3 regions of the Halomonas sp. 3F2F genome follow, and region 1 is predicted to be linked to each of the others. Evidence: predicted binding sites of a transcription regulator. Region 1 holds the regulator's gene; each other region holds the start of a gene.

What was found. The regulator LexA, encoded in region 1, represses DNA repair genes until DNA is damaged. The targets are predictions, from matches to a motif close to TACTGTNTANNTANACAGTA.
Region 2: INT21_RS14480 (LexA family protein) is a predicted target of LexA. The motif match lies at 1,714-1,733, and genes of this name have one in related genera.
Region 3: recN (DNA repair protein RecN) is a predicted target of LexA. The motif match lies at 7,037-7,056, and genes of this name have one in related genera.

The regions. Positions count from the first base shown of each region.
Region 1 is NZ_JABUZE010000029.1:30,080-39,814, forward strand. It holds gene ppsA (phosphoenolpyruvate synthase) at 1-801, opposite strand, end outside; gene ppsR (posphoenolpyruvate synthetase regulatory kinase/phosphorylase PpsR) at 1,085-1,918, shown strand; gene INT21_RS02810 (hypoxanthine-guanine phosphoribosyltransferase) at 1,928-2,506, opposite strand; gene nagZ (beta-N-acetylhexosaminidase) at 2,576-3,586, opposite strand; gene INT21_RS02820 (L,D-transpeptidase) at 3,668-4,189, opposite strand; gene INT21_RS02825 (TetR/AcrR family transcriptional regulator) at 4,167-4,844, opposite strand; gene lexA (transcriptional repressor LexA) at 5,182-5,859, shown strand; gene INT21_RS02835 (energy-coupling factor ABC transporter permease) at 5,920-6,591, opposite strand; gene purU (formyltetrahydrofolate deformylase) at 6,678-7,532, opposite strand; gene INT21_RS02845 (ribonuclease J) at 7,809-9,407, shown strand; gene moaE (molybdopterin synthase catalytic subunit MoaE) at 9,444-9,735, opposite strand, start outside.
Region 2 is NZ_JABUZE010000134.1:13,425-23,159, forward strand. It holds gene INT21_RS14475 (Y-family DNA polymerase) at 1-1,191, opposite strand, end outside; gene INT21_RS14480 (LexA family protein) at 1,188-1,613, opposite strand; gene INT21_RS14485 (alpha/beta fold hydrolase) at 2,084-2,962, shown strand; gene INT21_RS14490 (patatin-like phospholipase family protein) at 2,997-4,040, shown strand; gene INT21_RS14495 (Smr/MutS family protein) at 4,050-4,616, opposite strand; gene prmB (50S ribosomal protein L3 N(5)-glutamine methyltransferase) at 4,813-5,772, shown strand; gene aroC (chorismate synthase) at 5,786-6,877, shown strand; gene INT21_RS14510 (hypothetical protein) at 6,938-7,348, shown strand; gene INT21_RS14515 (phasin family protein) at 7,504-7,914, shown strand; gene phaC (class I poly(R)-hydroxyalkanoic acid synthase) at 8,007-9,735, shown strand, end outside.
Region 3 is NZ_JABUZE010000052.1:54,463-64,197, forward strand. It holds gene INT21_RS06380 (ABC transporter substrate-binding protein) at 1-18, shown strand, start outside; gene INT21_RS06385 (FecCD family ABC transporter permease) at 8-1,078, shown strand; gene INT21_RS06390 (ABC transporter ATP-binding protein) at 1,072-1,821, shown strand; gene INT21_RS06395 (DMT family transporter) at 1,799-2,701, opposite strand; gene dnaJ (molecular chaperone DnaJ) at 2,905-4,059, opposite strand; gene dnaK (molecular chaperone DnaK) at 4,170-6,104, opposite strand; gene grpE (nucleotide exchange factor GrpE) at 6,273-6,902, opposite strand; gene recN (DNA repair protein RecN) at 7,104-8,777, shown strand; gene fur (ferric iron uptake transcriptional regulator) at 8,888-9,340, opposite strand; gene INT21_RS06425 (outer membrane protein assembly factor BamE) at 9,413-9,735, shown strand, end outside.

The DNA.
Region 1 (9,735 bases):
ATCTTGCCCATAGATCATTTTGATCAGTTTAGAGCCTAGCGTCCGGCGTAGCACTGCGGGACGGCCAGCCTCAAGCGTGGGCTTGTGCACATAAAATTCATCAGGATTGACAGCCCCCTGGACGACGGTTTCGCCAAGCCCCCAGGAAGCAGTAACAAACACTGCGTCGCGGTAACCAGACTCGGTATCCAGCGTAAACATAACCCCGGAAGCACCTGTCTCAGAACGCACCATCTTCTGCACACCCGCAGACAGCGCCACATTCTCATGGGCGTAGCCGCGGTGTACGCGGTAAGAGATCGCGCGGTCATTAAATAGCGATGCAAACACTTCGTGCACCGCCTGTTTAATATTGTCAAAACCTTCAATATTAAGGAACGTTTCCTGCTGACCAGCAAAAGACGCATCAGGCAGATCTTCTGCCGTGGCGGAGCTGCGTACGGCAACTTTCAAACTGGGATGCTTAGCCTGAAGCTGCTCATAGGCACCGCGTAAAGCATGTTCAAATGCAGGGGGAAGTGGCGTATCAATAATCCACTGGCGGATAGTCTTACCAGCCTCTGCCAACGCCTTAACGTCATCGACATCCAGGCGAGCAAGGGTGGCGTTGATGCGGTCATTTAACCCTTCGTGAGAGAGAAACTCACGATAGGCATGGGCCGTCGTGGCAAATCCACCCGGCACTGTCACGCCCACACCTGATAAGTTCGAGATCATTTCGCCAAGCGAAGCGTTTTTACCACCCACACGTTCGACGTCTGCCATACCTAACTGATCAAACCATAGAATGTACTCTTCCACGCAACCCCCTCGCTTTTAGACTGCTTTGCGACCTGACAGGCCGACTCTAATTGACCATGTCACACTAGCATCGCCCCGCCGCATTCGCCATTGGTCTAATAGCGAACGGAGTGGAGGATTTTTACAACAAAGTGCAATAAAGGGCTTTTTATGTAGTCTTAATGAGGTAATTTTTATTAAATAAGCGTTAAAACGAACTGCAAAAAGTGAATGGCTTGGCAACGATTGTGCTAACCCACGCCCCACCCCACAATAGCAATTTTATTTATTGACGGATTTAGTGATGAAGCGAACAGCCTTTTTTATTTCTGATGGTACTGGCATTACGGCAGAAAGCCTTGGGCGTAGCCTGTTAGCTCAATTTAGTGATGTTGAAATTAACATGCTGACAAAGCCCTACATTGATACGCTGGAAAAGGCTCGAGCTTTAGCGGAGATAATCGACTCTACCGCCGTCCGTGACGGCCATCGGCCGATTATCATTGATACCATTGTGGATCAGGATATCCGTAACGTCATTCGACAGGCCTCAGGCTTCAAGGTGGATATCTTCTCTACCTTTTTAGAACCCCTAGAGCAAGAGTTAGAAACGCACTCCTCTTACAGCGTCGGCAGAACGCACTCGATTGGTAGCGATGATGTCTACATGGATCGCATCCATTCCGTCCATTTTGCGCTAGATAATGATGATGGCGCACGAACGCACCAATACGATAAAGCCGACATTATTCTGGTTGGCGTTTCACGTTGCGGCAAAACACCCACCTCACTTTATCTAGCGCTTCAATTTGGTATTCGAGCAGCTAACTACCCATTAACCGAAGATGACTTGGATGAAGATGGCAGTTTAAAACTACCCAAGGCACTCGCCCCCCATAGACACAAGCTGTTTGGTCTGACAATTGATGCTCGCAGGCTAGCAGCAATACGCAACGAGCGCCGTCCCAACAGTCGCTACAGTTCAATGGATCAGTGCTTGCAAGAAGTTGAACAGGCTGAGTCGTTATATCGCTCGATGCACATCCCGTTTATCGATACGACACGCTTTTCAGTAGAAGAGATATCAACCCGAATGATTGCAGAGACAGGCCTAGCTAGGCGCTTCTCGCCCCGCTAGGCCAGAGCATTACATGCCCTTGGGAGCAAATATTCCAGGGGCATTACGCCAGTAGCCTTTGTAATCCATGCCAAAGCCGAACACGTAACGATCTGCAACCTCTAGGCTACAGTAATCGGCTTTTAAGCCAGGTACCGCTTTACGATCATGCTGCTTATCCACCAGTACGGCCGTTGTAACGCTCGCCGCTTGGGCTTCCTCGCAGTAGGCAAGAATAGCGGCTAACGTAGAGCCCTCATCAAGAATGTCATCGACGATGACGACGTGGCGCCCTGCCATGGGAATTTCTGGAGAAACACGCCAAAAAAGTTCGCCACCACGCAACTCATTGCGATAGCGGGTGGCATGCAGATAATCGACTTCTAGAGGGAAACCTAATCGGGTTAGCAGGTGCCCTGTTGTGATCAAGCCGCCATTCATAACGCAGTAAAAAACCGGTAACTTATCCCCTAGATCTTTACTAATTTCCTCAGCCATTCGATCCAGTGCACGCTCAACTTGTTGTTGAGAAATCAAGCAGTCAGCGTTATCCATCAACTCACGCATTGAGTCAAGCGACTCAAGCGCCTCTTTATCCAGTTTGGACATCGGGTTACTCCAAGAAGGGGTTAACTAGTCAGTGACTTAAAAACGAAAATAACTTAAGAAAAGATGGGGTTAATTCGCCAACGCTTCTAATTTGGCATGGGTACGACGCCAGCGGCCAAGTGCCGTTAGCGCATCCACGTCTGGACGGGCTCGTCCATAGCGTAGCTTGATTGGTCGTTTACTGTGTAATCCTTGGCATGCTTCAACAACGTCTAACGCTGCAGAGCGGTCATTACAGACCAATAGCATATCGCATCCTGCGGCAAGGGCAGCCCTGGCGCGCTCCTTCGGGTCACCCGCTTCATGAGCACCCGCCATGCTTAAATCATCTGAAAAGATACAACCTTTAAACCCCAGGGACTCTCTTAACATTCCCAACCAACTAGGTGAGAAGCCAGCAGGACGTGAGTCAAACGCACTATAAATAACATGGGCAGGCATAACACCATCAAGCTGAGTAGCAAGCTGGCTAAACGGAACAAGATCGCGCTGTTTAATAAGCGCCAGCGGACGGTCATCCACAGGTAACGCCACATGGGAGTCAGCGGCAACGCCACCATGGCCAGGAAAATGCTTACCTACCGCCGCCATACCCGCTTCATGCAAACCGTTGATAAAACACTGACCCAGCGCAGCGACGTGTGCAGGGTCGGTGCTGAAGCTGCGATCACCGATAACACTAGAGATGCCACTTTCGACATCTAAAACAGGCGCAAAGCTGATATCCAGACCGCAAGCAGCCATTTCCATGCCCAGCAACCAACCCGCGTCTTTTGCTAGTGCAAGACCGGATGCCGAATCCTCAGCGAATTGATCACCAATGCGTGCCATGGCTGGCATGCGAGTAACGCCTTCTTTAATTCGCTGAACGCGACCGCCTTCTTGATCAATACCAAGTAACAGCTCGCCGCGAACACGACGAATATCACTGCAAAGCTTTCTAACCTGGTAAGCATTCTCGACATTTCTAGCGAATAAAATGACACCGCCCACAGCAGGGTCCATCAAAAGATGTTTTTCAGCTTTGGTTAATCGCGGCCCTTCGAGGTCAAGCATGACCGGGCCTAAAGATTGAGTCATTGTGATGGATCCAACAAAAGGGCCGTCAATTTTAGTTGATCAATCTCTCGTGTCAAAAAATCAATAATAAGTTGCCTACGCTTAGCCATTATGAAGCCAAACAGGTGTGCCCGGCGGCACATGCTCAAAAAGATACACCAGATCATCATTGCGCAGCCGAATACACCCATGTGAAGCGGCCACGCCCATCGGTTGATCAGGTGGCGTGCCATGAAGATAGATAAAACGACGCTGAGTGTCGACATCCCCGCCTCGGTTCACTCCTCTCTCTAAACCACAGAGCCACATAATGCGCGTTAAGATCCAATCACGATGAGGGAATTCCGCCGCAAGCGCCGACGTAAACACCTCCCCAGTCCACCGCCGCCCCCGAAAAACAGCATTATCAGCTAAACCGCCACCTATCGATGCGCGGATATAATGCCATCCCAGGGGGGTTTGACCACTGCCTTCCTGCTGCCCTACGCCTTTCTCACCGGTGGACACAGCGCACGTGTACTGCAGCGTGCGCCCTTGCCACCAGCATAGCTGCTGGTGTTTGATATTGATTTCTATCCAACCACCATTCTGCGGGGGTAGTTCAGCTAGCGTGGGCGTTCGCATAATGTCCTTCATCAGCAGCAGGCGGTAGCGGAGCATTCATGGCAGCAACCACGACAGGGCGTAAACGTCTTACCAAATCCCTGACGGTCACTTGCTCATTATAGTCTTTCGCGGCAATGTCTCGCAGCGCATCTAAACCCGACAGCGTAAAAATCACGGTACCCAGCATGAAATGCAGTCGCCAAAAACGCTCAGCATCAGGTAAATCTGGCGTTGCCTGGCGCACCAGCTCAGTAAAGCGGGTAAACACGTCTCCGTACTGCTGTTGGATATAACGGCGTAAATGCCCTTGTGCCTGACTATACGCCAACCCTAGCAGACGCATAAACACCTTCAGGCTATTGCGCTCAGCTGGCACTGCCAACACCGTGCTTGCCATTGTTTCCAACAGCACTTCAAGCGGAATCACATCACCGTTGTACTGCGCTTCCAGCTCATCAAGCGCCGTGTGAAAACGTTGCGAGAAGGGGTCTAAATAGCGCGCAAACACCGCTTGGATAAGCGCCTTTTTGGAACCAAAGTGGTAATTGACAGCCGCCAAATTAACCCGCGCTTTACTGGTGATATTGCGTAGCGATGTTTCGGCAAAACCACGCTCGGCAAACAGCACCTCAGCGGTATCGAGGATACGTGTTACCGTATCAGATTGCGCCATAGCGCCCTCCAGAAAACGAGTGTTTAAAACATCGTTAAATACTATGCCATAACGCTATTTGGCTCAATCACTTATCTTTAGCTTTTTCCCCGATGCTAAAATGCAGCCTAGGCAGCCATTCAAACACCAGCTATCAGACGCTATCGGGTTTGCCACTGCCATAGCCTCTCAGACTCGTCGCTCCTATCTCCATTCCTGGCACCATTCGCATAATGACTGCCATGCCATAGCGAAACGCTCTAGCATGTACTGGACAGAGCAACATACTGTATACTTAACCACATACTGTTTAAGCCGACATGTAGCCACTGTCTTGTTCAATTTTTTGGAGTTTGTTATGTCGCGTCCTCTTACTGCTCGTCAACAGCATGTTTTTGATTTTATTGTTAAAACGATGTCTGAATTCGGCTATCCGCCGACCCGCGCAGAAATTGCCAAAGCGCTAGGCTTTCGTTCTCCTAACGCTGCTGAAGAGCATTTACGAGCGCTTGAGCGCAAAGGTGCCATCCGCATTATCCGTAACACCTCGCGGGGGATTCGACTGCCTAATCAGGAACCACAGGATATCGGTGATGTCTCGGCAACAGCGCCTGCCGCCAACGTAGAACCACTACCGAATGGCTTACCAGTCATTGGCGAAGTGGCCGCAGGAAGCCCGATTCTAGCAGCGGAACACATTGATCGTTATTGCCCACTCCCCGCTGAATACTTTACCCCCAAAGCGGATTACCTTCTTCGGGTGCGAGGCTTGTCAATGAAGGATGTTGGCATACTGGAAGGCGACCTTCTTGCCGTGCATCGCACCGACCGGGTTCGTGATGGCCAGATTGTGGTGGCAAGGCTAGAAGATGAAGTCACTGTAAAACGCTTTAAACGACAGGGCCATACGGTGACACTGATTGCTGAAAACAGCGACTTTGCGCCCATAGAAATTGACCTACGTACGCAGCAGTTGGATATTGAAGGGGTGGGAGTTGGTGTCATACGTGGCGGTAACGGCCAAGCACTGGGATAAGCGAGTAAGTGTAAATGCCGGTGAGGCACTCGATAGAGATACTCACCGGCTATCGCAATGTTACTGAGAGTCTATATAGCGACGATCATTAAACGTAGCTACCCAACTCGGGTGATACACCAATAAAATACTGAGTAACATCCCTGTGATAAAAGCCTCGGAGGGCATTAACAGGGGTAAGAAGCGCGCATACTCTTGGGCTAAGTACACAGCTTCAGAGTCAGTACCCGCCACCATGATTAGCAAGACCGCCGACAACCCTCCTGCCAGTGTTGCCAGCGCTGCGCCAAAAAAGCCGCATACGAATAAAAAGATCATCAAGTTATCCGGCAGGCGCCGGTCTACCCATCGCCATACCAGACCAGTAATGACCGCAGGTACAATGCCGGTTACCAATACATTAGCGCCTAGTAACACCCATTCGTTGCGACCTATAGCTGACATTGCAACATTAATCAGCACATTGCTGATTAATGCGAGAGGCATTTTGAATAGCAACGTCATTAAGACAGTGAAGACTAAGTGCAGGGTTAACCAATCGACTGCCTGAGCACGCAGTTGCCACATCAACACCACAGCGAGCGTCGCGGCTAACCACCGATGCTGAAGAGCCACATCGCCTATCAGCACTCGCCAAGGGCGCAGCCATATCATCCACGCAAGCACGCTCAACGATACCAACCACGTCAGCAACAATGCCCAGGGAGCTAAAACACTTTGCGCGAAAGACATGGATGCCCCTATCTACCCGTTCAGTTAACGACAAGCCAGCTGTAAACTTGAATTGACTAAAAACACTGCGTATCTAAACAGCATGCTTAGCTGAACACCACGGTCTTATTGCCATGGATTAATACTCGGTCTTCTAAATGCCATCGTAAACCACGCGCCAATACCGCTTTTTCGACATCGCGCCCAAAGCGCACGAGATCCGTTGGCGTGTGGCAATGACTTACCCGATGAATATCTTGTTCAATAATCGGCCCAGCATCCAGCTCTTCGGTGACATAGTGACAGGTAGCACCGATTAGCTTAACGCCACGCTGGTAAGCTTGATGGTAGGGCTTAGCACCGGCAAAAGAGGGTAAGAAACTGTGGTGGATGTTAATCACCCGTCCCGCGTAACGCGAGCAGAGCGAAGGTGGCAAAATCTGCATGTAACGTGCCAGCACAATGCAGTCAGCCCTTGCGCTATCAATCTGAGCTTGCACCTGCTCGAAAGCAACCTGCTTGTTATCAGGATCTACGGGCACATGATGGTAAGGAATGCCATACCACTCAGTGAGTGATCGCATATCCTCATGGTTTGAAATAACCCCGACAATATCGCAATCAAGCTCCCCAGCCTGCCAACGATAAAGCAGATCAACCAGGCAGTGAGACTCCCGCGACACCATCAACACCACACGCCTACGCTTTTGAGTATCGACGAGCGACCACTGCATATTGAAGGCTTTAGCCACCGGCTCAAACGCACTACGTAACGCCTCCGCCGACATACCCAACGAATCTGCCAAAATTTCGTATCGCATGAAGAATCGGCCGGTCTCAAGATCAGAGTGCTGACTTGCTTCAGTGATAGAACCACCTTGTTGAGCAATAAAGCTTGAGACACGCGCCACAATGCCCACTTGATCAGGGCAAGAAACCACCAAACGGTAATAATGAGACATAAATAAACACTCTTGACATATTTTAACGGCACGTTCGACAAGCACCTACCAGCGGTAGGGAAGCGGTATATAGGCGAAATAGTGTACCTTATGCTTATCAAGGAAGCACCGCAGCCAAATGCCACGATGATTGTTACCCGCCCCTGCCTTCCCGTATAGTTAAGGTCTTACTTTTTAGGCTTTTCATTACTGATGCACCCACCACGCGTTCAACTTCGTCCCCGCCGTCGCCCTCCCCTGCGCCTACTGCCGCTAGGTGGGTGTGGTGAAATTGGAATGAACCTTACGCTGTATGGATACGATGATGAGTGGATCGCCGTCGACTGCGGCATGATGATTCGCCAAGATCTACCCAATTCCCCGCTGCAGGTGCCCAATACAGATACATTAGCAGCACTCAATATTACCCCAAAGGCACTCTACATTACCCATGGCCATGAAGATCATATTGGTGCCGTGGCGTGGCTCTGGCCTAAGTGGAATTGCCCTATTTTTGCAACGCCGTTAGCGGCGGGATTGCTGCGCCATAAGTTTGCAGAACATCAGCTTAGTAGCGCCGCTATAAACGTTGTGGAACCGGGTGATGCAATGGAGCTCGGCCCCTTCACGCTGCGTTACCTTCACGTTACCCATTCGATTCCAGAAAGTTGCTCAATCCTAATGCAGGCAGGCGACTATCGCGTGCTACACACCGGGGACTGGAAACTAGACCCTACCCCATTAATTGGCTCGCCCATTAACGCTGCTCAATTTCGTGCGCTCGCGCCTATCGATCTCGTCGTAGGCGACTCCACTAACGCCCCGATGCCCGGCCATTCCGGCAGTGAAGGCGATGTTGCTAAAGCACTCGCTCACACCTTAAAACAGTGCAAAGGACGCGTGGTGGTATCTTGCTTTGCCAGCAACCTCGCCCGCGTATTAGCGATTGGAATTGCTGCCCAACAGTGCGGCCGACGCGTCAGCTTGATGGGCCGTTCAATGGAACGCATGGTGAGTGTCGCGAAGGGCCTAGGGTATCTAGACGACTTTCCGCCGCTAGTACCGCCCCATGACTTAGGCTACCTGCCGCCAGAAGAGGTGGTGATTATTGCGACGGGCAGCCAGGGCGAACCACGTGCAGCACTGCAACGCTTAGCACAGCGGAGGCACCCGTTTGTGGATCTTGAGCCAGGCGATAGCATCATTTTTTCTGCCAAAGCCATACCAGGCAACGAGCGCCCTATTGAACAACTGAAAAAACGCCTAGCGCAGCTTGGGGTGTCAATTTTCGATGAGATGAACCACCCAGAATTACACGCGACTGGGCATCCTGCCGAAGATGAGCTGAGAAAACTGTATCAATGGGTTCGGCCAAAAACATTGCTGCCGGTGCATGGGGAGGCGCGCCATCAGGCTGCCCATCAAGAAATTGCCACCAGCCTCGGCATTAACGCCCCGCTCGCACCGGTAAATGGCGACATGTTGATGTTCGACAATCTAGGCTTACGCTGCGAAGCACGCTATCCCCAGCCGCCCTGCATCGTTAATCAGAATAGCGTCGTGCCTCATCCAGGGCTCGATACCGGCTCTCACTCATCGCGGCGCGGCAGTTTGTTCTTAGCGCTTCCCGTTACGGCTACCGACACTGGCTGGTGCCGCATTGGCCGTTTGATGCTGGATGCCAGCGGTACCAGCCCACTCGATGAAGATAGTTTCAGCGAATGGCTAGATGATCAGTTATTAGAAATAGCAGCAGAGACATTGGCCGATTTGCGTCAAGCACTGCAACCGAGGCTAATTCATTGGCTCGCTAATCACCTTCAGCATATGCCAGACGTACATTTACAAATAATGGCAACCGAAATGCCCTCTTCAGAAGCCATTAGCGATAGTTAAAGCCATTGGCGATATTGATGCTGCTGGCAATATCGTCTACCAGCGTTCTGCAGCTTGCTGATCAGTATGCCGCTCTTTTACCCAGTAAGCCCCCTGGCGGGAGTGCTCTTTCTTCCAAAACGGCGCCTGGGTTTTTAAAAAGTCCATAATAAAGTCGCAGGCTTGGAAAGCATCGCGGCGATGAGCACTGGCCACCAGCACCCGCACAATAGGGTCTCCCGGCGTCAAATCACCAATGCGGTGAATAATCCGTACGGCCTGTAACGCCCAGCGTTGACCTGCCTGCTCACCAATCTGCGTTAATGTGCGCTCGGTCATCCCTGGGTAG
Region 2 (9,735 bases), on a different contig from region 1:
CCACGGTGCTTCCGCCTCTGTCATTCCAAAGCGAATCGTGCCTTGCCCCATGCGCTGATTAATGGCGTCAACGGCGTTCATCAAGTGCGGGTGCGCTTTATGTGAAGGCTGCAACAGCGAAAGCTGATACTGCTGTGCATCGACTAAGTCCAATAGCATGACACCGGCTTTCATAAACTGAAAACCCGGCCGATACATCTGTTCCAACCCTTCGCGGACGGCTTCTAAAATGATGCGGGTATCGTCACTTGGCGATGCCAGGGGAATCATCGCGCTAGGTGAAAGCTGAGGCTGGTCTTTACGATGGCGGTTGGTGTTTAGAAATAGCAATACGGCGCGAGTAAGGCTTTTCTGCTGGCGCAGTTTTTCGGCACTGCGCTGAGCATGGCGGCGCAGCGCTGCGTGCAATTCCGCTTTTACGCCGGTTGCGTGGCCAAAAGAGCGTGACGTCATAATACGCTGACGCGGCTCTTCTAATGCGTTCATTGCCAAGCATGAGGTGCCACGTAGCTCTAGCGCTGTACGCGCAAGCACCACTGAAAATCGTTTGCGAAGTTGCTTTGGGTCGCACTCCCGCAACTGCCACGCCGTGCGAATACCACTCACCGCAAGCCGTTCTGCTAGGCGTCTGCCGACGCCCCATACGTCATTCACCGGCAGCTGTTTAAGCAGCGCCGTAGTGGTCGGGCTGTTGGCAGTGAGTAGGCAGACGCCTTGGTAGTGAGGCTGCTGTTTGGCAACGTGGTTAGCGAGCTTGGCTAGCGTATGGGTAGGTGCCAGCCCTACGCATACAGGTAGCCCTAAATAGCGGCGAACACGGCGGCGGACAACTTCCCCGAGCACTTGGCATTGAGTGTCGCTGAAGCCATCCAGGTAGATAAACATTTCATCAATAGAGTAAGGCGCGACGTCTGGACAGGCATCCCGCAGTAGCTGGGTGAGTCGTGCGGACATGTCGCCATACAGCTCGTAGTTTGATGACAGTAAGTGAATCTCTCCCCGTCGGCGCAAACCTTCCAGCTGGAAAGAGGGAGTGCCCATGGGGATTTCCAAGGCTTTCATTTCGGCCGAACGGGCGATCACACAGCCATCGTTATTCGACATCACGCCCACGGGTTTGCCTTCAAGCGTGGGGTTAAAAACACGCTCGCAGGCAACATAAAAATTATTGGCATCAACAAGGCCAATCATGGCAAATACTCATGCACCACAGCGCGCACCACCCCCCATAGCTGACAGTTTGTCTCTGCTAACGGCAGCGGTGGATAGTGGGGATGTGCCGAGCAGAGGTGTGGCGTGCCTTGATAGAGCGCATAACGCTTTATCAGTACTTCCTCTTCAAACATGGCGACCAGGATATGCCCTAAGCGGGGCGGTATGCTGCGATCTACCACCAGCAAATCACCTTCGAATATCCCCCAGCCTTCCATGCTGTCGCCCGCGGCGGTGAGGTAAAACGTGTGGTTGGGATGTTTAATCAGTCGCTCATTGAGATCTAACGTGCGTGGTTCGTAATCTTGAGCAGGTGAAGGGAAGCCGCTAAACCCAGCGCGGCCGTATAACGTTGGAAATGGCAACGGCTGAGAGGTTAACGGCAGGGCTGTCGCAACCATCGTTGTTGGAAATGTACTCGTTGTAAACGTACTTGTTGCCAACGTGGCTGTTTTTAAAACGGCGGGTTGGGACGGCATCGTCGGCATCCTCATGAATAAATAGTGTGTTTATATACAGTATTTATTCGTGGAAGAGAAATTGCAAGCGACGCTCAACGCTGGGGGGCTGGGAGCTACTGGCTTAGTGGGTGCAATTGGCTTAGCGAGCAAGCCACAGACCAACCACCAACGCACTTATCACAGTAATCAAGAACACAAGGTTGCGAGCACGGGTGTCACGACGTGGTTTCATAGTCATTTTCCTGTTGGTCATCATCGTTAAGAGCATTTCGCAGTAGTTGCAGCACGCAAGCGTTATCCGCATAAAAGCGGCAGATGCGCTGCGCTTAGCATGGTAACGTTTACGCCTTAGAGCGTCATCTGACGTATATGACATTGCTTGGTTATCCGGCTTTTAAGAGATCCTGCTTATGAATGAATCGACCCACGTCGGTACCGCTGCGCAGCCGCTTTCCCTGGCGAATGGTCGGCTGGCGGCGCTTAGCTGGGGGCGTAGCACTGCGCCTACTTGGGTGGCACTGCATGGTTGGCTAGACAACGCGGCGAGCTTCAGTCGGCTGGCGCCGCTATTGGTGAAAGCACTGGATATTCGCATTGTGGCGATCGACTTCCGCGGTCACGGGCATTCGGCTCATGCGCCTGCAGGAAGCGACTATGCACTATGGGACTATACCCAGGACGTGCTGGATACCATGGAGTCATTAGAGATCGAAAAGGCGACGCTACTTGCTCACTCGATGGGGGCAGCCGTGGCTTGCCTAGTCTCGGCAGCGCTGCCTGAGCGGGTAGATAAGCTAATTCTGTTAGATGGCTTAGGAGCGCTAAACACACCTGCCGAAGAGACTGCCAGCCAACTACGCAAAGGGCTAGTGGCCTATCGGCGGCCGCTTTCCCGTCCTCCTCGTTATCCCGATGTTGAGAGTGCAGTTGCAGCGCGGGTAGCCGGAGGTGTCACGCCGCTGGACAGCATCACCGCCACGCCACTTGTCGAGCGCAACACCCAGGCCACTGCCGATGGGCATGTGCAAATGCGCACGGATAGCCGTTTGTTAAAGCCTTCCTTGGTGCGCTTTACGCCCCAGCAAGTGTTGGCGCTACTGGCGGAGATTCAAGCCCCGGTGCTATTGATAGAAGGGGAACGAGGTATTTTAGGCGAGCGGGACTGGGCAGAAAAAGCGCGCCAAGCAGTACCACAGTTAACGCGCCATGTACTAGCGGGTGGCCATCATCTGCATCTTGAGCCCCAGGCGGTTCATCACGTGGCCAGCACAATCAGTCAGCAAGCGTAGCGGGTACCTGATTGCTCGCGTTAGGAAGATGACGATGAAGAAAAAAGTAGCGCATGTTGTTAAAACACCTGTGGCAAGCAGCTGCTTGAATGGCGGTAATAAGGTTGCGCTGGTATTAGGGAGCGGAGGGGCCAGGGGGTACGCCCATATCGGTGTTATTGAAGCATTGGAAGCACGCGGCTTCGAGATAATTTCGATTGCGGGTTGCTCTATGGGCGCGCTAATTGCTGGTATTTATGCCGCTGGAAAGCTGCCTGAATACCGGGAGTGGGTGTGTAACCTGGACTATTTAGACGTGCTCAAGCTGGTCGATGTGACCTGGAGCCCAATGGGCGCCATGCGAGCGAATAAGGTCATGAGCAAACTTGAAGAGCTGGTCGGTGATAGATTGATTGAAGACCTGCCTATCCCGGTGACGACCGTCGCGACAGATCTGATTCGTCAACGTGAAGTGTGGTTTCAAAATGGCCCTTTACTCCAGGCAATCCGTGCCTCTATTGCCGTGCCGGGTGTCATTACCCCAGTACATGTGGGTGGCCAGGTACTCGTTGATGGCGGCTTGCTGAACCCACTGCCGATAATGCCGATATTAGCCACCCACGAAGCGGATTTTGTCGTGGCGGTTAACGTGACGGCGCACAGCCCACAACCGATCACCTTAGAGGAGTTGTTACCCCGCGAAGATACAAGCGACAGCCGCACCGCGTTAGAGCGCGACCGTGATGCTAATATTGGCGGTTGGATGGACGATGTGCGTGCCACCACGCGCCGCCTGTGGGATGGGCTGGGGGGCAGTAATGGTGAAGAGAGCGACGTTGATGAAACCGTTGACCTGCGTGGTCGGCGTGAGTGGGGTAAGCTCGATATGATTCTAGAGTCGTTTGATATCACCCAGGCGGCGCTGGCGAAGTATAAAATCGCAGGCTATCCGCCGGATGTATTGATCGAAATTCCCAAAACTGTTTGCAGCACTTACGAGTTTCACCGGGCCAACGAATTAATTCGGCTGGGTCGGCATCTTGCTGATGAAGCGTTAGAGCGCCGCATGCCTAGCATTGCTTCGGATGCGACCGAGTGACATAGCCGCCTACTGCCCGCGCTTGCGCAGCAGAATATACACCGCGCCTGTACCGCCATCGATATCGGTGGCGGAACAGAACGCCAAGACGCCGGGCCACTCTCTTAACCACGCATTGGTATGGCTTTTAAGCACCGGAAAGTCAGAGGTGGTGCCCCAGGCCTTACCATGCACGACTAGAACACAGCGCATGCCTTGTGCAGCGGCGTCGCGCAAAAAACTTTCAAGCTCAATCCTCGCTTCTTCTAGGGTATAACCGTGTAAATCCAACCCCGCTTGCCACGCGGTTTGGCCACGTTTTAACTGGCTTAAGGTGCGCCAGGGCAGGTCGGGCACGCTGAATTCCAGATACTCTGAGGGGCGTACCGCCTCTACTCGACCGTCGGTCGTGCGACCGCTGGTTTGCAGCGTGTTGCTCTCTACCGCCGCTTGTCGACGTGCTTGCTGGGCAGCTTCGTCGTTGCGCTTAGGCTTGCCGGGATCAGCTTGATTACTGGCAATACGGCGCACGCCTGCTGCCTGCAGCGCTTGGCGAAAGACACTGATATCGTCGTCATTGGGCAGGTGTCGCGTCATGGTCGGCTCAAATAGAGAAATGAAGTGTTAACAAATAAGCATAATTGAGAAGCGCACAGTATAGCGAGCTTGTCGTTGCTGTGAACCGTTCCTGTAAACCATAGCTGTGAACCGTTCACCGTGAACCACGCGCTGTGAACCAGACGGCGTCAAAGGTACAATCCTTCCATGAACTTTTTACACGCCAGGAGCCGCTGTGACTACGCATCTCAATGATGAGACCTCCCACTCAATGCTTTCGTTGCCGGAATCGGCATTGGTGAGCGAGCTTTTTACACTGCGCGATTACTTACGCTGGGTGTCCAGCGAGTTTTATCTGGCGGGGCTGCACTATGGGCATGGCACGGAATCGCCCTGGGACGAAGCCGTTGCGCTTTGCTTAGGCGCACTGCATCTGCCATGGAACGTCGACCCAGCTGTGCTGGATGCCCGCTTGCTGCCAATAGAGCGCGAACGCATTATCCGGTTAGCGCGAGAGCGGGTAACGACTCGCCGCCCGCTGCCTTACTTACTGGGCGAAGCTTTTTTTGCAGGATTCCCGTTCAGCGTTGACGAACGCGTGTTAATTCCGCGCTCGCCCATTGCCGAGCTGATTGAAGACGGCTTTGCTGCATGGTTCCCGGAAGAGCCGCCTGCCCGAGTATTGGACCTATGTACCGGTTCTGGCTGTATCGGCATTGCCACTGCATTGGTGTTGCCTACCTGCGAGGTGGCATTGGCGGATATTAGTCAGGATGCCTTAGCAGTTGCTCGTCAAAACATTACGCGTCACGACGTTGGTGATCGCGTGCGGGCTGTCGAATCCGATGTGTTTGATGGCCTGGAAGGGCAGCGTTTTGACCTAATCGTGTCTAACCCTCCTTATGTTGATGCGCGTGATCTGGCCACCATGCCTGCCGAGTTCCGCCATGAGCCTGCTCTGGCGTTAGGCGCTGGTAACGACGGGCTGGATATCGTGCGACGCATTTTGCGTGAAGCACGCCAGCACTTAACCGACGAGGGCTGGCTGATTGTTGAAGTTGGCAATTCCGACCGCCATGTGGAGGCTGCTTTCCCTGAAGTGCCCTTTATCTGGCTTGAATTCGAGCGTGGCGGCCAGGGTGTTTTTGCCTTGAGCGCCGCTGAACTCGACGCCCATGCGGCGTCTTTTGCGTGAGGAACTAACGCCCATGTCTGGCAATACCTTTGGCAAGCTATTTACCGTTACCACGTTTGGTGAGAGCCACGGCCCTGCTTTAGGCGCTATTGTTGACGGTTGCCCGCCTGGCATACCGATCAGTGAAGCAGACTTGCAGCTTGATCTAGATCGCCGCCGCCCAGGTAGCTCTCGACACACCACTCAGCGTAAAGAGCCGGATCAGGTGCGGATTCTTTCTGGCGTGTTTGAAGGCAAAACCACGGGGACGTCGATTGGTTTATTGATCGAGAACACCGATCAGCGCTCCAAAGACTACTCTAAAATCAAAGATCAATTCCGCCCCGCCCACGCTGACTACACTTACCATCATAAGTATGGCCATCGCGATTACCGGGGCGGCGGTCGTTCTAGCGCGCGAGAAACAGCCATGCGTGTTGCTGCTGGCGCTATTGCCAAGCAGGTACTGGCCGCGCAAGGAATTCAGATTCGCGGTTATATGAGTCAGTTGGGGCCCATTAAAATCGAATTCAAAACCTGGGACGCGGTAGGCGAAAATGCCTTTTTCTGCCCTGACCCGGACAAAGTGGCCGAACTTGAAGCCTATATGGATCAGCTGCGTCGGGATCAAGATTCCGTAGGCGCTGAAATTACCGTGATTGCCGACGGTGTGCCGGTCGGATTAGGCGAGCCGGTCTTCGACCGTTTAGATGCTGATCTGGCGCATGGTTTGATGAGCATCAATGCGGTAAAAGGGATAGAAATCGGGGCCGGATTTGGTTGCATTGCCCAGCGTGGCAGCGAGCACCGTGACGAGATGACGCCTGAAGGGTTTCTTTCTAATCACGCGGGCGGGGTGTTGGGCGGAATCTCCAGTGGCCAACCGATCGTCGCTCGATTAGCGTTGAAGCCAACGTCAAGTATTACCACGCCTGGGCGATCAATTGATATACATGGTCAGCCAGTTGAGGTAATAACGAAAGGCCGCCATGACCCTTGTGTCGGTATCCGTGCGACGCCTATCGCTGAGGCGATGATGGCAATCACACTGCTAGATCATTGGCTACGTCATCGTGGACAAAATGGAGATGTTAGCGTTGACACGCCACGTTTAGAACAACAATAACAGCACGGTGCGCTTGGCGTAACGCTGCTACACTCTAGGAAGATGGTTAAGGAGTCGCCTATGAAGATCAACGTTGAATTTGACCTGACACCGGATGAGTTTCGCCAATCACTAGGGCTGCCGGATGTTGAGGCGTTTCAGCAAAGCCTGCTGGAAAATATTCAGCGGCAAATGGAGTCAGGGGAAGATGGCTATGACCCTATGAATCTAATGCGTCCTTTCCTGCAGCAGCCGATGATGCAACAAGGTCTCTCCCAAGGGTTAGCTAACTTTGGCACGTATCAACAGATGATGTTGGACATGTTACGCAAAGCGGGTTCCTCCGGCAGCGGTGCCGAACAGGATGACGGCACAGATCAAGGCGAGTCTCAAGAGGCTGCTAAGCCAGCAGCGTCAGGTGGAAGCGCATCAAGTGCGAGAAGCTCCAAAGCGAAAGCGACGGCTTCTTCGCGTTCTCGCACTAAAGGGTAGAACTGTCATGTGAAATGTGTAGCGTGGTTGAGCGAGCTGCTAAGAATGTTGCAAAGCAGCATTGCAGCGTTTACTCTTTTTGCAGTGCAGCAATTTTGCCATGTGATGAGCCACTCCAGGCTCATGCCAAGGAACGAGAGACAGGAGCAGACACTATGCAAGATAAAATGATGGACGCCTTTAGTACCCAAACCCGCCAAATGTTTGAGCCAATGCGTAAGATGAACTCGCTGATGCTCAACAACATGGAAAAAATGACCCAGTATCAGCTGGAAGCAATGAAACGCTACAGCCAGATGGGCACCGAGCGCATTCGTAGCGCGACGGAAATTGACGATGCAGAAAGCCTGCGTGATTTTGGCACCAAACAAGCCGAAATGATGAACGAGCTTTCTCAGCAAATGCAGGAAGATGCCCGTGTCATGGGTGAGATGAGCTTGCAATTCAAATCCGAAATGGAAAAGCTGTTCAGCGAAGCTGGGCAGAAAATGAGCGAGCAAGCCACCTCTGCCACGAAAAGTGAACAGCCTGCGAAAGCGACTAGCCAGTCTTCACGTAAAAGCTAAACGCAACTATGTTCGCGGCGCCTTCAAGGCGCCGCGTTCTTTTGGATGATGTGCCTGGGCAGAAAATGCCAGCAGGTGAGGGGAGAGTGAGTATGCTGTCAGGGTGGAAAATGCCGTCTCAAGGTGTTTCTCAAGAAGAGCTTGAAGCATGGAAAGTGCAGCTAAGCGATGTCGGTGAACAGTACAAAGGACTGCTTGAGGATTTACTGTCACGGATAGCCCCCAGCGAAGCTGCTGACTCTGTCTACAGTGATATGCGCGAAAGCTTTGAAGCCGCCGCACAATCGCTTATGAGTAACCCTAACCTGTTGTGGCAAACCCAATCGCGCCTTATGCAAGATCAGTGGCTGCTTTGGCAACAGGGTGTGCGCGCTATGTCTGGTGAGCAGGTGACGCCATTGATCACACCTGCTAAAGGCGATCGCCGCTTTAAAGATGAAGCCTGGACGCAAGAGCCTTACTACTTGGCGATTATGCAGCAGTATCTGCTGTTTTCGCAGATGGTAGAAGAACTCATAGAAGACCTGGATGGCCTAGACCCGACGCAAAAGCGCAATCTGGCGTTTTATGCTCGGCAGTTGGTAAACGCCATGTCGCCGACTAACTTCGTATCGACTAATCCGGAAGTGATGCGCTGTACGTTGGAAACTCGCGGGCAGAACTTGGTGGATGGTTTGACGCGTCTGCGAGAAGACCTGGCGAACTCAGCCGAAGGTATCAATGTACGCATGACCGATCGAAGTGCCTTTGGTATTGGCGATAACATTGCGGTTACCCCGGGTGCCGTGGTGTATGAAAATGAGCTGATTCAGCTGATTCAATACACCCCCACTACGGAAAAAACCTTTAAAACGCCACTGTTGATCGTGCCCCCATGGATCAATAAGTATTACATTCTCGACCTGCGAGAAGACAATTCGCTGGTCAAGTGGATGGTGAATCAAGGGCATACGGTATTTCTGATTTCCTGGCGTAACCCAGGCCCAGAGCAGCGTGACATCACCTGGGCTGATTACATGCAAATGGGCCCCATTAGCGCGATGGAGGCCATTGAGCAAGCCTGTGGCGAGAAGTCAGTCAACCTGTTGAGCTACTGTGTGGGCGGCACACTAACCGCCTCTACAGTCGCTTATCTGACAAGCACGCGGCGTGGTCGCAAGGTGAAGTCCGTTACCTACATGGCGACGCTGCAAGATTTCCGCGATCCCGGTGATATTGGCGTATTCCTTAACGAGCGCGTGGTTGAGGGAATCGAAAACACGCTAGAAATGAAGGGGTATTTAGATGGCCGTTCAATGGCCTATACCTTTAATTTATTGCGTGAGAATGATCTTTTCTGGTCGTTCTATATCAATAATTACCTGAAGGGCGAAGTACCCGCAGCGTTTGACCTGCTGTATTGGAATACCGATGGCACAAACCTGACAGCAGGTACGCATGCGTGGTATCTGCGCCATATGTACTTGGAAAATCGCTTGGTCGAGCCGGGTGGCATTGAGTTGGACGAGGTGAAGATTGACCTTCGTAAAATATCGGCCCCCTGCTATTTCGTATCGACGAAAGAAGATCACATCGCTAAGTGGAACAGTACGTATTATGGCGCGCTGTTGCCCAAAGGGCCGGTGACGTTTGTGTTGGGTGGTTCTGGCCATATCGCGGGCATTGTGAACCCTCCTCATAAGAATAAATACGGCTATTGGACCAACGATGCGCTGCCCGAAACGCATGATGCATGGCAAGAAGGCTCGACCTTTAATGAAGGCTCCTGGTGGCCGCATTGGCAGGCCTGGGTGACGGAGAACGGCTATGCAGATCCTGATC
Region 3 (9,735 bases), on a different contig from region 1:
TCTTTAAATGGCGACTGACAGCACTGCTATGAATAGCGTGTCCCACGGGCGCGCCTTCTATCGCACCCAGGTATTTCGTCGCCAAATGATCTTGGCGGCGCTGGTCATAGCACTGTTCTTAAGCCTGTGTATTGACCTTGCACTCGGCCCTGCACGCTACAGTCTTGGCGAAGTCGTTGCTGCTTTGTTTACCCCGGAGTCTGTTAGCCAGCAGGCACGTGTCATTTTGTGGGAAATTCGCATGCCCGTGGCGCTGATGGCGTTAGTGGTCGGTGCCAGCCTCTCGGTGGCCGGGGCTCAGATGCAAACGATCCTAAGCAACCCGCTAGCCAGCCCGTTTACGTTAGGCATTTCGGCCGGCGCTAGCTTTGGCGCTGCCCTGGGCTTGGCTTTTGGCGTTGCGATCATTCCTGCGGCCATTGAGTATGTTGTCCCCATCAATGCGTTCCTGATGGCAATGGTGACCGCTTTTTTAATTCACGCACTCAGCCTTAAGCGCGGCGTCACCGTGGAAACGATCGTACTGCTAGGCATTGCGATGGTGTTTATTTTTAACTCATTAATGGCATTGATTCAGTTTTTTGCCAGCCAACAGGCTGTCGCCGCTGTTGTCTTCTGGACCATGGGCAGTCTCACCAAGGCAACCTGGCCAAAGTTTTGGATTGCACTCGGTGTACTGGCAGCCGTTATGCCGTTACTGGCGCGCCACGGCTGGGCACTAACCGCTATGCGCCTAGGGGATACCAAGGCCGAAAGCATGGGTGTCAACCCACGCACACTACGCTTAGAAGTTTTAGTGCTGGTGTCGCTGCTTGCAGCGATTGCCGTCGCTTTTGTCGGCACTATTGGTTTTATCGGCCTAGTAGGGCCACATATTGCGCGCATTCTGCTGGGTGAGGATCAGCGCTTCTTCCTGCCCGGCTCTGCTTTATGCGGCGCGCTTATTCTTTCGGTTGGCTCAGTGATTTCCAAAATCATTATCCCAGGCACCATTATTCCCATTGGCATTATCACATCACTCGTGGGCATTCCCTTCTTCCTATTTTTGGTACTCAACCATAAGAAGGCATCATGGTAACCCTACAACTTAACCACGTTTCTGCTCGCTACGGGCGCCGTCCTATTATTCAGGACATTACAACGCCGCGCTTTCAGGGCGGCCAGGTTGTCGCCCTGCTTGGCCCTAACGCAGCAGGTAAATCAACCCTGTTTCGCCGTATTTTAGGCCTGCTAAAAGGGGACGGTGAGGTGATTGTCAGTGGCACCAGTGCCGAACGCCCAGTGGCGTATATGCCTCAAGATACGGGGGCAAAAGCAGTGCTAACGGTGTACGAATCAGTGCTACTGGCACGTATGCAAGGGCGCAGCCTAAAAGTGCAGCCTGAAGACCTTACCCAGGTCGACCGAGCGCTTGAAGAGCTCAATATCAGCGCACTTGGCGAACGCGATATCGGTGATCTGAGCGGCGGACAGCGCCAATTGGTGAGTGCCGCCCAGGCGCTGGTTCAAGAGCCTGAAATTTTAATGCTGGATGAGCCTACCTCAGCGCTTGACCTTAACCGCCAAATCAACCTGCTAAGCGTACTGCGGCGCCTTGCCGATGAGCGCAACATGCTTATTCTGGTTGCCCTTCACGACCTCGGGCATGCGTTGCGCTTCACTGATGCAGCCATGGTGTTAGAGAACGGCCGTTTAATCGCCTGCGGTTCAACCGAGGAGGTAATCTCACCTGAGTTACTGCGCCAAGTTTACAAAGTGACGGCGCGTATTGAGCCATGCTCAAAGGGCCGCCCTCAGCTTATTGTCGAAGAAGCCGTTTAATCCGGCGGCCTTCTAGTGTGGCCAGCCCGACCCCGCTAAGTAGCAACGGCAATGCCAGCAAAAAGCCGCTAGAAACCGGCAGGCCAAACAGCATCCAATCTGCTAACACAGGCCACACCAACGCAATATATTCAAAAGGCGCTAGGCGTGACGCTTCGGCGTAACGTAGCGCCAGCGTCATCGCAATATGAGCCGAACCGCCAAACAAGCCAGACAGCACTAACAACCACACCACGTCACCCTTAAGCGGTGCCCAGCCCAAGGGCAGTGTTGCCAACCCCGCTAGCGCAGAGACCAGAATAAAGTAGAAGGCAATGGAACCGGCTGTTTCGGTACGTGAAATGCGCCGTACGGTTAGCAGCGCTCCAGCGGTTAACAGCGCGCTCAGCGCGCCTAGTGCATAGCCAGCCAGCTGCCCTTGCTCGCGACTGGCCTCAAGCCCTGGCAGTACCAGCACCGCCACCCCAGCTAACGCCAACGCAATAGCGCCCGCCCGATAAAGCGAGAAGCGCTCCCCCAGCAGCAAGACACCACCCAATGCCATAAACACGGGCGTCAGCTGGGCTAACAACGTAGTTTCCGCGACAGGTAACAAGGCCACCGCCGCGAACGATGCGAACATTGCCGCTGCCCCAAGGCCCGAGCGCAACGCGTGCCCCAGTGGACGGCGCGTCGCCAATCCCTGCGGAAACTCGCGACGTAGCATCAAAAACACAACAATCGGCAACAGCGCAAATAGCGAGCGGAAAAAAACCGACTGCCCTACCGGAACCTCGTCACTCACCGCTTTAATACACACCAACATGCCGGTGAACAGCACGCCAGAAAGCACTCGCAGCCCAATGCCCAACCCAGGGCGAGACTCTTCATCCGCTAGCATTTGCCCTCGTCCTTATGTGCTAATAAGTTATGTGCAAATAATCCACGCTTTAAAAGGGTATCGGTTAGCGATTAAGCGATAAGCCCATCAGACCCACTATTTTACACTATGCAACACAATGAATTAGCAATAACTAGTTAACAAAAAAACGCCCCAACACTTGAAAGTGCCGGGGCGCTGATGTGCTGTGAAGTGAATCGCCGTTACGGCTTCATCTCTTCAAAAAACTTCTTCACACTGTCGAAGAAACCAGTTTTCTTCGGCGAATGGCTGTGGCTATTGCTGCCGTCAAAGCTCTCTTGCAACTGACGAAGCAGGTCTTTCTGCTCGTCATTGAGATTGACCGGCGTCTCCAGCACCACTTTGCAAAGCAGGTCGCCAGGTGCGCCGCCGCGTACCGGCTTCACGCCTTTACCGCGCAGTCTGAAGAGCTTACCGGTTTGAGTTTCCGGTGGAATCTTCAGCTTCACACGGCCATCTAGCGTGGGCACTTCCAGCTCCCCACCCAATGCAGCGTCAACAAAGTTAATTGGCACGTCACACTGCAGGTGTTTGCCATCGCGCTGGAAGATGTGGTGTGGCTTGATCGATACCTGAACATACAGGTCACCGGGCGGGCCACCGTTAACACCACTTTCACCCTCACCATTCAGGCGAATGCGATCACCTGTATCCACTCCCGGCGGAATCTTCACCGACAGTGTGCGCGTTTCCCGTACGCGGCCTTCACCGTTACATTTGTGGCACGGCACTTTAATGTGCTGGCCACTACCGTGACAGGTCGGGCAGGTTTGCTGAACCGCGAAGAAGCCTTGCTGCATACGCACTTGGCCGTGGCCGTGGCACGTGGGACAGGTTTCTTTGCTAGAGCCAGGCTCAGCACCTTCACCATCGCAGCGGTCACATTCGATATGGCGTGGCACGCGGATATCAACGGTTGTGCCGGAAACGGCGTTTTCCAGATCCAGCTCTAAGTTGTAGCGCAGATCACTGCCACGCGCGGGGGCATTAGGTCCACGACGACGGCCACCACCGCCACCAAAGATATCGCCAAACACATCACCGAAGATGTCGCTGAAGTCGCCAGCGCCACCACCACCGAACCCACCACCGCCAAAGCCGCCGCCCTGGCCGTCAACACCGGCGTGACCAAACTGGTCATACGCCGCGCGCTTTTCGCCATCGCTTAAGACTTCGTACGCTTCTGACACCTCACGGAATTTTTCCGCTGCAGTGTTATCGTCCGGGTTTCGATCAGGGTGGAATTTTTGCGCCAAGCGGCGGTAGGCCTTTTTGATCTCTTTCTGATCAGCCCCTTTTTCGACACCCAGGACTTCGTAATAATCGCGTTTGGACATGGGTCCTACGCCTCCTGGTTAGCTACGCACTTAATTAGGCGTCTGCTTCGGAAACAGCAACGCGGGAGTTGTCTCCCGCGCTACCGCATTCCTTAGCAGATAGAGGTGATTTACTGTTTCTTTTTGTCGTCATTGACTTCTTCGTACTCAGCGTCAACCACGTCATCCTCTGGCTTGGTGCTGGCATTTTCAGCACTTTCGCCGTCCGCCTGCTGAGCAGCTTCCGCCTGCTCGGCGTACATTTTCTGCGCCAATTGACCAGACACTTCGGCCAGCGCGTCCAGCTTCTGCTGGATGTTGTCCTGATCGTCAGTCTTCACTGCTTCTTCCAGCTCGCTGATCGCGGTCTCGATGGCTTGTTTCTCGTCATCGGTCGCTTTATCGCCGGCTTCCTGCACGGTTTTGCGAGTGGCGTGAATCATGCCATCTGCTTGGTTACGCAGCTGCACCAGCGCTTCGAACTTTTTGTCTTCGTCCGCGTGAGCTTCCGCATCGCGTACCATTTGCTCGATCTCTTCATCCGTGAGACCGCTGGACGCTTTAATGACGATAGACTGCTCTTTATTGGTCGCCTTATCTTTGGCCGATACGTTTAGAATGCCGTTGGCATCCAGGTCGAAGGCCACTTCAATCTGCGGCACACCACGCGGTGCTGGCGGAATGTCGGCAAGATCAAAACGACCCAGCGACTTATTCTGCGAGACCTGCTTACGCTCACCCTGAACGACGTGAATCGTCACTGCCGTTTGGTTGTCATCCGCCGTGGAGAAGGTTTGCGTCTTCTTCGTGGGGATGGTGGTGTTTTTGTCGATCAGCGGCGTCATTACGCCACCCAGGGTTTCAATACCCAGGGTCAGCGGGGTAACGTCGAGCAGCAGTACGTCTTTTACGTCGCCGCCAAGAACACCGCCCTGAATCGCCGCACCAACAGCAACCGCTTCATCTGGGTTGACGTCTTTACGCGCTTCTTTACCGAAGAAATCAGCGGCTTTCTTCTGCACCATCGGCATACGCGTCTGGCCACCGACCAGAATCACTTCGTCGATTTCAGATGCAGACAAACCAGCATCTTTCAGCGCCATTTTGCACGGGTCGAGCGAACGCTGTACCAGATCTTCAACCAACGACTCCAGCTTGGCACGCGTCACCTTCACGTTAAGGTGTTTCGGGCCAGTGTTGTCAGCGGTGATGTACGGCAAGTTAACGTCTGTCTGCTGGGCACTGGAAAGCTCAATTTTAGCCTTCTCAGCCGCTTCTTTCAGGCGCTGCATCGCGAGGTTGTCGCCAGACAGATCCATACCGCTGTCCGCTTTGAACTGGTCAACTAAGTAGTTGATCAGCGCCAAGTCGAAGTCTTCGCCGCCCAGGAAGGTGTCGCCGTTGGTGGCTAACACTTCAAACTGAGTTTCGCCGTCAACGTCGGCCACTTCGATAATAGAGATATCGAAAGTACCGCCACCCAGGTCATATACCGCGATGGTTTTATCACCACGGGATTTGTCCATCCCGTAGGCCAATGCAGCAGCGGTCGGCTCGTTAATGATGCGTTTAACATCAAGACCGGCGATGCGGCCCGCATCTTTCGTGGCCTGGCGCTGGCTGTCGTTAAAGTACGCCGGTACGGTGATGACCGCTTCAGTTACCGCTTCGCCGAGGTAGTCTTCGGCGGTTTTCTTCATTTTCTTCAGCACTTCCGCACTTACCTGCGGCGGCGCCATTTTTTTGCCTTTTACTTCAACCCAGGCATCACCGTTGTCGGCTTCGGCGATTTTGTAAGGCACCATTTTGATGTCTTTTTGTACGACATCATCTTTGAAGCGACGGCCAATCAGGCGCTTGATCGCGTAAAGGGTGTTCTCAGGGTTGGTGACGGCCTGACGTTTTGCCGCCTGGCCTACCAGCGTCTCACCATCGTCGGTGTAAGCAATAATGGAAGGCGTAGTGCGGCCGCCTTCGGCATTTTCAATGACTTTAGCGCTGTCACCATCGAGCACTGCCACACAAGAGTTGGTGGTGCCCAGGTCGATACCAATAATGCGTCCCATAGCAAAAACCTCGAATTCGGTTGTTACAAAACTGATGTTTGAAAGCTGATGTCAAAAATCTGCTTTTTGAAATTTAAAGCGTTTGCGGGTTTTCCCGCGGGTTGCCCTTTATTTGGGGGCCGCTTGCAGCATTTCAAGGGGCTTTTTTTGCTTTGCGTCAGCCAATGCTTAATTGGCTTTTTGGCTAACCACCACCATCGCGGGGCGAACTAGGCGGCCGTTAAGCAAATAACCCTTCTGCATCACATCCATGACGGTATTGGGTTCAAGCTCGGGATTCGGCACCATCGCCATCGCTTCGTGAACTTGGGGGTCGAAGGGTTCACCCTGGGGTTCAACGCTTTCCACGCCAAATTTATTCAATACGCCTAACTGCATTTTGAGGGTCATGGAAACGCCCTCACGATGTACGTCAGAGGCTCCGTCTTCCATGCTCTCTAGGGCTTTTTCCAGGCTATCAACAACGGGCAACAGCTCTTTAACAAATTTTTCTAAAGCAAACTTGCGTGCTTTTTCAGCCTCTTGCTCAGCTCGGCGACGCACGTTTTGAGCTTCAGCAGCGGCACGTAGCGCTTGGTCTTTAGCTTCCGCCAAGCTCTGCTCAAGCTCTTCCACCTGAGCGGCTAGCATATCGGCTTCCGGGTTTCCCACGCCGTCCTCTAACGCAGCGTCGTCCTCGATTAACCCTTCCAGCTCACCCTCGACCAGGCGCTCTTCAGCCGCTTGCTCGGTGACTTCCGCCTCTTGCTCTTGGCGGGCCAGCTCATCATCTAATGGGGTTTGCGGTTCTTTTGCCATGCCTAGCTCCTGAAAAGTATGCAGCGGTGGCATTAACGGCCACCTCGGTTAAGTAACGAGTATTAACCACGTATGGACGCTATATGGGGGCCATAAAAGCCATCTCAAGAGGGGCATTGAAGTGAGTTATAGACTACTGTATAAAACAACAATTATTGGATAAGTATCCAGCTTCTGTGCCGCACCGCCTCAGGAGGCCTTATGCTCACGCAGCTAGCAATCCAAGATTACGCTATTGTTGACCGCCTTGAACTCGACCTAACCCGTGGTATGACGGCGATTACCGGGGAAACTGGGGCAGGCAAATCGATTTTACTCGGCGCCCTTGGCCTATGTTTGGGCGAGCGTGCCGACGCTGGCAGCGTGCGCCATGGACGTGAGCGCACCGACCTTTCCGCGCGTTTTGATATTCAACACCTACCCGCTGCCACAGAGTGGTTGACTGCTCGCGAGCTGCCTGCTGAAGAGTGCTTGCTGCGCCGTGTGGTTACCGCCAGCGGTCGCTCCAAAGCGTGGATCAATGGCCACCCCGCCACCATCGCCGACCTAAAATCGCTGGGCGAGCAGCTGATTCAAATCCATGGACAGCATGCTCATCAGGCGCTTATGCGTGAAGAAACCCACCTCGCCCTGCTAGATGATTATGCCGGGCTACGTGAGCGTAGCCAGCAACTAGCTGAAACCTTCCGCGAGTGGCGCAGCGCCCGGCGGCGATTAAAAAAACTCAGCGAAGAAGGCAGTGAAGTTGAGGCAAAGCGGCAGCTGTTGCGCTACCAAGTAGAAGAATTAGATCAACTGGGACTGGCAGAGGGTGAGCTGCAAACGCTAGAAGAGGAGCAGCATACCCTCGCCCATGCGGAAGAGACGCTGCGTGAAACCCAGTTTGCCGCCGACTGCTGCGCGAGCGATGAAGGTGGCGCTCTGTCGCTGTTAAATCAAGCCTATGCCCATTTAAGCGCGTTACCCGGCAGTGACAAAGGCACACTGGCCAATACCTTGGCTATGCTTAGCGATGCGCGCATTCAAGTAGAGGAAGCTTCCAGCGAGCTAAATCGTCTTGCCAGTACAACTGAACTAGACCCAGAGCGCCTAGCCTGGGTAGAAGAACGGCTTGGCGATGTCCACCGTATTGCCCGTAAACACCACGTTGCCCCGGAAGAGATTTGCGCACTGCATGCCCGACTCAGCCAGGAAGTCGAACTGCTAGAAGCCAGCGACGACGACCTGGAGTCGTTAAGCAACCAAGTGTCTGAATACCGCGAGCGCTATCGCAGCGATGCCAAACAACTAAGCGAGGCGCGACAAAAAACCGCCGTTCACTTGGGCAAAGAAGTGCAACAACAACTAGGGTTCTTGGCGATGGGTAAAGCACGCTTTGACGTGGACGTTACCCCGCGTGAAACGCCTACGCCGGAAGGCCTGGACCACGTCCAATTCCTGATTAGCGCGAACCCAGGCCAGCCCGCTAGGCCGCTAACCAAAGTGGCTTCGGGCGGTGAATTATCGCGCATCAGCCTTGCCATTCAAGTGGTGGCCGCTTCCCACTCCACCATTCCCAGCTTGGTCTTCGATGAAGTGGACGTGGGTATCTCGGGAGCGACGGCCGAAATTGTCGGTCAACTGCTGCGCAAGCTCGGCGAAAACGGTCAAGTAATGACTGTCACCCACCTGCCTCAGGTCGCCGCTCAGGCGCATCAGCACCTGCATATTGAAAAACGCGCCAAACGAGATAGCACGCTGACCCATATGGCCCTGCTGGACGAACAGGGGCGTATCAGCGAACTCGCCCGCATGTTGGGCGGTGTAACGCTATCTGACCAAACACTCGCCCACGCCCGCGAAATGCTGCACGCGAGCCAACGGCCACCGCACTAAGCGCTTTTTTCAATCGACAACGCGCTAGCAAACGCCACACACTATAAAAAACGCCCCTAGGGCGCGAATGAGTCATCACTCGCACCCTAGGGGCGTTTTATTTAGCGCGACTATTTTTTATTTGTGGGGCCGCTGTCCTGTCGGGTTACGTCCGACCCACGGGGGCGTACGTAAAGCACCAGGGCATGGTCCACAAGTTCATAGCCGTGCTCTTCGGCGATCTCTTGCTGACGTCGCTCGATGATTTCATCGACAAACTCAATGATTTCACCACTTTCTAAACACACCATATGGTCGTGGTGGTCTTCTTGAGTCATCTCGAACACCGCGTGGCCACCATCAAAATTATGACGGATCACCAAGCCTGCTGATTCAAACTGAGTCAGCACGCGGTACACGGTAGCCAAGCCAACATCCTCGCCCGCATCAATCAGTGTTTTGTACACTTCTTCTGCGCTAAGGTGGTGTTGACCCGAAGCATTTTCGAGAATCTGCAGGATCTTGACGCGCGGCAGGGTTACTTTCAGCCCGGCTTTGCGCAGTTCATGGTTCTGATCGGCCATGGTTGCTCTTCGCAGTAACAGGTTAGGTCGGGTATGATCGACCGAAACCACGATAGTGAAGAATAGGCTCAAATGCAAAAATTGACTCGCATCATTACTCTTTCCGTTGCCCTAACCGTTGTTAGCGGCTGCAGCTACGTTGGCGTTTACAAGCGCGACATCCCTCAGGGCAACTTGGTGACCGAAGAAATGGTCAGCCAATTACAGCCAGGAATGACCCGAGAACAAGTCACTTATGTGATGGGTCGCCCGTTGCTGGAAGCCCCGTTTGACACGCGAGAATGGGATTACGTTTATCGTATTGATAAAGCGTACGCGGATGTTGAGCAGCGGCGTGTAACCCTCACGTTCGATAACATGGGACGTTTGGTGAACGTTGAACAGCAAGGTGATTT